2 linked regions of the Thermoleptolyngbya sichuanensis A183 genome follow. The protein of the gene in region 1 interacts with the protein of each later gene in a pairwise test. Links are inferred from orthologs where the notes say so. Each region holds a gene or a part of one and is shown on either strand. Other genes may lie near its edges.

Region 1 (3,222 bases):
CCGAATTTGGACGAGACGCAGAAGATATGTCCTGCTTGAACATGCTCTATCTGATTGGGACAGAGGTGGGGCAGTGGAGCACCTACGGCGACAGCGACGAGCGTTGGCATGTGGTCGGCGGCAACCAGTCGATTCCTGAAGCGCTGGCACAACGGGTTGCGGGGGCGATCGCCCTCAACACCGCTCTGGAATCGATTCGCCTCGCCCCCGATGGGCGCTATCGCGTCAGCCTGCGACAAGACGGCAAGAGCATCGAGCGCAGCTACGAAAAGGTGCTGCTGACCATTCCGTTTTCGGTGCTGCGACAGGTGGAACTCGCGATAGACCTGCCGCCCGTCAAGCAAAAGGCGATCGCCGAGTTGGGCTATGGCACCAGCAGCAAGCTGGCCGTCCCCTTCCAGGAGCGTATCTGGCGCACCCGCTACGGCTCCACCATCAGCGTCTACACTGACCTGGATTTTCAAAATACCTGGGAAAGCGCCCGCTACTCGCCGGGGCCGAGCGCCTGGGTGACAGACCTACGGGCGGGACGACAGGGCGTATTGCTGGCGGCCGATAGCCCCGCCACCCACGCCAAGGCGCTCGCCGCTGATCTAGACCAGATCTTTCCAGGCATTGCTGAAGTGCAAAAAGGGCGATCGCTCCGCGCAATTTGGGCGGCCGAACCCCACGCGCTGGGGTCTTATTCCTGCTATCGGCCCGGGCAGTGGACGGCGATCGCCGGAGCCGAAATCGAGCGGGTGGGCAATCTCTGGTTCGCAGGGGAACACTGCTCTCTAGAATCCCAGGGCTATATGAATGGCGCAGTAGAGACGGCTGAAATCGCTACCCGCAGCATTCTTCAGGCATAAAAGTTGAAAAGACCTGGTAGCTTCATCAGAAACCCTGGCAAGATTCCCATCTTCTGCCAGGGTCTTTTATCGTCTACATCACAGGGCGATTTCGCAGTGTAATCTCACAGCGCGATTTCACAGCGCGATTTGACTGGGCAATCTTACAGGGCGATTTCATAGTGCGATCGCCCAATCCTAATCGCCGCCGCCCCCCGATCCAACGCAGCGGGTTCCGTCCAGAGGACAGGTACTAGTTCCTCTTCGAGCAAGCGCCACTGGAGCAACGGCTGTAAACAGCACCAGCGCAAACAGCGCCACGAGAACAATTCGTTTCATCGCAAACCTCCTTGATGTTAGTCAATCCGTAGAAGGTTCCGGCCTGCTATTGGCAAGGCTTGGGAGTCCTTTCCGAGATAACTCACATCTTGGCGGCTCTGGCTGAGGGGAACCTGAAACAGCACTGAGTGCCCCAGAACCCTTTTGTGAGGAAACTGAAGCAACCGTGAGAATATGCCGAACCTTAGGCGAGCTTTTGTCCGATGGGCGATCGCCCCTTGCTAAAACTCAGGCCGCACTGTCTAGAACTCATCATCGGCATAGCCACCAGAGGCTGCCGCCGCCTCATTGTCACGCTTAGATCCCAGCAATTCCATTCGGTCAACCCGAATCACAGGCGCAGAGCGATCGGCTCCAGTGGCTCGATCTTTCCAGTATTCAAACTTGAGAGAGCCGCTGACTCCAATCAGGCTGCCTTTTCGGACATAGTTTGCAGCTACTTCAGCCGTCTTGCCCCACATCTCCAGGTTGAACCAGTCTGGCTCGTCGCTGTTGCGCGTGCGGCGGTTCACTGCCAGCGTAAACTTGCAGACCACGCTACCCGACTCGAAATACTTTACATCCGGATCACGACCCGCCCGACCCACCAAGGTAACGACGTTCAAGCTCATAGGATATTCCCCAAACCTAAAATCAAAACTTTGGAAACAGCAACTAAAGCCAAAGACGAAGAAAATCTGAGTCGATCAATCCTTTCAAAATTAATTCCTAAAAAAATCAGAGGAATGATTAGAATTGCATATCGCCTTGTGTAGTATGCCTGTCCTATTTTAACAGGATCTAGCCGGATTTTGAAGCGGTTGCTCCCTTGATTGCCGGATGATTGCCAGACTGTTTTGTCCAAATTTTTTCGCTTTAGCAAGCGCCGGAAACATCGTCAAATTGGCATCGGTTGGCGATCGCCAACTGCGCGATCGCCCCCATCCATCCACCTTCCATAATCTTCCTGGTATCTTGCGCCACAGGGATCAGTTTTGCGGTATCGTGAGCGGGGTGCAATCCGTCAGGATCTAATGACCAGATCGAGCCGGGAACTAGCAACAAGATGTTGGCGGCTGGCCTTCAAGTGTGGGCAATCGTCCTCATTCACTCAGTCAGCCCAAACCCGATCAGCATCTTAGAGCTAATTTGTAAAGGAGCCTGAAAGCCTTGTTAATCAAGGATTTCCGAGAAACCGCTTTTCCTGGGCAAACATGACCTCAAAGCCACACATGCCAAGAGTTTCAGGCTTCTTAAGATTTGCTTCATAAATTAGCTCTTAGGCATATTCCGACTAGACGGTTGACAAAAATCGTAATACAATCCCATCGACGGAGTTAGACTGTTGTACTTGAATCTCTTCCATACTCATGCGTTAAATTCTTGGAGCTGGGTTGGAACCCTGAGGTATTGTTTGGAGACACTAATTCTGGAAACACTAAATCTGGAAACACTAAATTTTGAAGGCATTGGCTTAGCAGCGTTGTGCAGGTAGAGTTGAGTTCAAGGCATGACGAATCTGTGCAGCATCAGCAGCAAAGCTGCTTTTCAAAAGCAAGGCGGCTCTCTGAAAAGGGAAGTCCGGTTCATCGGGCAGCATCTGCAAGTTTACCCCTGAGCATCGTCATCACCTCAGAATCGTTAACCAGGTGCCAGCCAAGGATTTTACCTGAGTTATCGGGGCATTTAGAGCGATCGCAGTAGTGTTTTTGTAACTAGGAGCTTGTTAGGCTAGTGGGACTTTTTAACCGCTTCTCGTTGTCACGCGACATGGGTATCGACCTGGGCACAGCAAACACCCTGGTCTACGTTTCGGGTCGGGGCATTGTGCTTCAAGAACCATCAGTGGTAGCCATCGACCAAAACGAGAAAGTACCCCTAGCCGTTGGCGAAGATGCCAAGAAGATGCTGGGACGGACTCCCGGAAACGTGATGGCACTGCGCCCCCTGCGTGATGGGGTGATTGCAGATTTTGACACGGCTGAGCTAATGCTCAAGCACTTCATCCGCCGCGTCCATGAAGGTCGGACGCTCGTTTCCCCTCGTATCGTGATTGGCATTCCCAGTGGCGTGA
Region 2 (3,603 bases), 840 kb from region 1 along the record:
AAAAGGGGGTGTACGTGGATGAAGTCACCTGTATTGGCTGCAAACACTGCGCCCACGTTGCTCGCAACACTTTCTTCATTGAGCCGGACTATGGGCGATCGCGCGTTATCCGCCAAGACGGCGACCTGGAAGAGGTCATCCAGGAAGCGATCGACACCTGCCCGGTGGACTGCATTCACTGGGTCGATTACACCGAACTCAAAAAGCTGGAAGAGGAGCGCCAGTATCAGGTGATTCCTGTCGCAGGCTTCCCGGTCGATCGCTCCCTGATTGCGGCAAATATGCGGCGGAAGCGGGCCGCGGCAAAGCGACGAAAGGCAGAGTGAGCGAGAGATTGTGGGAGATAGCGGGGGATAGCCAGGGATAGCCGGGGGATGGTAGGAATCGCCCCACCGCTCCAACCCGATCACATCAAATTCAGCGGATCGACATCAATCGTCAAGCTGACACTCGTCGGGACGTGCGATCGCAGCGCTTTGAACATTTCTCGCTCTGCATCTGAAAAAGTGTCGGCTTTCAGCAAAATCTGCCAGCGGTAGCGGTTGTCCACGCGGGCGATCGCCGCTGGGGCCGGCCCCAGCAGGTCGATCTGGGGAAGTTGCTGGCAAATTTGAACCGCGAGCAGGTCTGCCGTGTGCTTGACGGCGGCATTGTCCAGTCCACTAAGTCGCAGCAGCACCAGCGATCGATAGGGCGGATAGCCCAAGCTCTGGCGATGGGCCAGCTCTTGCTCGGCAAAGGGTTCGTACTGCTGCTCCTGCACGGCCTGAATCACCGGATGCTCTGGCGAATAGGTCTGCACGATCACCCGCCCTGGTTCGCGTCCGCGCCCTGCCCGCCCCGCCACCTGAAGCAGCATTTGAAACGCCCGCTCGCTGGCGCGATAGTCTGCCAGGTGCAGCAGCCCGTCTGCCGCCACCACGCCCACCAGCGTCACCTGGGGCAGGTCGATGCCCTTGGTCAGCATTTGCGTCCCTACCAGCAAATCCGCCTCGCCCTGGGCAAAGCGGGTGAGGAGGGCCCGATGGCTGCCTTTGGCGCGGGTAGTGTCGCTGTCAAACCGCAGGCAGCGCAGGTCAGGCAGTTCAAGGGCGAGTTCCTGTACGACGCGCTGAGAGCCGCTGCCAAAGTGTTTCAGGTAGGGCGATTCGCACGCAGGGCAGCGATTGGGGTGGGTTTGCCCATAGCCGCAATAGTGGCAGCGCAGGGACTCGTAGCCTTCCGCCTGTGCCTGATGGTAGGTCAGGGAAATATCGCAGTGGGGGCAGGTCATGACGTGGCCACAACTCCGGCAGGAGACAAAGGTACTGTGCCCCCGCCGATGGATGAATAAAATGCCCTGTCGTCGCTGCGATCGCAGTTCCATGAGCGCTGCTTGGAGCGATCGGCTAAAGATCGATCGGTTGCCCTGCTGAAGTTCGCGGCGCATGTCTACTACCTCGATGGGGGGCATCGGGCGGGCGTGGATGCGCTGGGGCAGGGAGAGGGTGAGCAGGGCAGCCGGAGAGGGGACAGAAGCGCGGGCAGCCCAGGTGTCGAGGGCGGGGGTGGCAGAGCCGAGAATGAGGGGACAGTTGGCCTGCTGAGCCCGCCAATAGGCGACGGTGCGGGCGTGATAGCAGGGGGCGGGCTGGTCTTGCTTGAAGGTGGAGTCGTGTTCTTCGTCAAGAACAATCAGCCCCAGGTGGGGCAGCGGCGCAAAGACGGCAGAGCGCGTGCCGATGACGATTTGCGGGTCGCCGCTGAGCATTTGTCGCCAGGTGTCGTAGCGTTCACCGTCGGACAGGGCGCTGTGGTAGACCCGCACGGCTTCGCCAAACCGCGCCCGAAAGCGATCCGTCAGTTGAGGCGTTAGCCCAATTTCGGGCACCAGCACTAGGGCAGACTGGCCACGGGCCAGGACTGGGGCGATCGCCCTTGCATAGACCTCCGTCTTGCCCGACCCTGTTACGCCGTGCAGCAAGACGGGCTGAAATTGCTGGAGCGTTGTGAGAGCCGCCAGTGCCTTTGCCTGGTCTGGGGTCAGTTCTGCGGGGCCTGCGCCAATCTCTGCGCTGACCTCTGCGCCAACTCCTCCGCCAAACCCACCGGCTTCCGCCCTCAGCACCTCTCGCGGCTGAATTTCCACCCAGCCCTTTTGGGCTAGCCCCTTCACCACCGAGGAACTGACCTGGCAACGTTGCAGCAGGTCTTGGAGCCACAGTTCACCGCCGCTGCGCTTCAGCACCTCCACCACTTCCCGCTGGCGGGGACTGAGGTCTGCACCGTCTGGCTGCACCAGCGTCACTGCCTGCCGCAGTTTGGGACGCACGGGCGCAGGCGGCTCCAGATAGCTCTCCACCCAGCCCCGCGCCAGCAGTTCTTGCAGCCCCGCCCGCGCCCCCTTCACCTGCCGCTGCAAAAACTGCCAGGTATAGTCGCCTGATTTCTGCGACTGGAGTTTGTCTAAAAGCTGCTGTGCTGCGGGATGAAAACCCTTGGGTGCGTCTGGCAGCGCGGCCCGATTTAGGCGAATTCGGCGCTGCGATCGCCCCAACAGTCCTGGCGGCAGCGCCGTCCGCACCACCTGCATCAGCGGCGTGCAGTAATATTGCGCCACCCGTTGCAGCAGATCCCAATAGCCCGCCGGAAAAAAGCTGCGGCAGACAACTTCTTCTACTGGCCGAATGGCTGCTGTATTTAGGCTGGCCGGAAGCTCAGCCACCAACCGAATGGCGATCGCCCCCAACTGCCGCCCCCCAAAGGGCACGCTCAAAATATCTCCGGGCACAATCGCCATCCCCGGCGGCAGTTGATAGGTATAGAGTTCCTGCGCTCCCGGACAATCCACCAGCGCTTCCACCCAGCGGGCATCGCCCTCTGCCAGTCGGTAGGCAGCCTGTCCTTCCGCCGTACTAGGGGCCGCCTGTCGCGGGTCGAGAGACTCTAGAGGATTTGCAAACGTTGGGAGCATGGAAACCAGAAAATGCGGCGGGGTCTGCTCAGCGGAATAGGGGCTGTGTTCAAATGCTTTTCTCACTATAGACTCTCGATTTACCAGGTCTACCTGAAACCGAGAGGAGCCGCCTTCCCCCACTGCGGCTGGCACGCTGGGGGCGGATTCTATCGCTTGCGAGTCCGCCCGGCTCATGAAAACCAAGTTTTTAAGTCTTGAAATTCCGCCTTTTTCTGGAAAAAACCTGAAGATTCTGGATAAAAGTGCGGCTTAGATCCGCCCAGATCGATCTAGATCGATCCAGATCAATCTAGATCGATCCAGATCGGTTTTAGCTCAATAAGCGCTTTGATCGATTTGATTTGTAACAAAATAATGAGCGCCAGACTCCTCGCTCAGAGTTGATGATCTGCGCTCAGATTTGCGGCACAGGGGAGTGATGATCGACCCTAAAATTGCTCAAACGATCGCCCTGAAAGGACTGGCGATCGCCGACAGTTAGCGATTCGCTTGTTCAACCAAAACTAAAAGCCTCCTTGAGTTCGCTTTTGGTGGACAAGTTGGAAGTGAAATGTTAAAAATGTCTTGCAAACTGACAGGAAATTAGGATATAAACCTGGACAAATCCCAAGTTTTAGATCAACATTATCGAAATGATCTCTCCTAAT

What was found.
Region 2: the proteins of HPC62_RS05750 (region 1) and priA interact in binary tests that used the Escherichia coli proteins (3 or more experiments, as listed by UniProt). The link is inferred for Thermoleptolyngbya sichuanensis A183 from one-to-one orthologs.

The regions. Positions count from the first base shown.
Region 1 is NZ_CP053661.1:1,339,450-1,342,671, reverse strand. Bases 97-3,003 are described here. They hold HPC62_RS05750 (single-stranded DNA-binding protein), read right to left. Parts: upstream 1,781-3,003; coding sequence 1,412-1,780; downstream 97-1,411. Other genes in these bases: HPC62_RS05745 (rod shape-determining protein), read left to right, coding at 2,919-3,003; HPC62_RS05755 (hypothetical protein), read right to left, coding at 1,029-1,169; HPC62_RS05760 (flavin monoamine oxidase family protein), read left to right, coding at 97-851. Outside these bases: more of HPC62_RS05760, read left to right, coding at 1-96; more of HPC62_RS05745, read left to right, coding at 3,004-3,222. UniProt on the Escherichia coli protein: Plays an important role in DNA replication, recombination and repair. Binds to ssDNA and to an array of partner proteins to recruit them to their sites of action during DNA metabolism. Acts as a sliding platform that migrates on DNA via reptation.
Region 2 is NZ_CP053661.1:500,446-504,048, forward strand. The notes cover bases 207-3,494. They hold priA (primosomal protein N'), read right to left. Parts: upstream 3,131-3,494; coding sequence 407-3,130; downstream 207-406. Other genes in these bases: HPC62_RS02225 (ferredoxin), read left to right, coding at 207-326. Also shown: more of HPC62_RS02225, read left to right, coding at 1-206.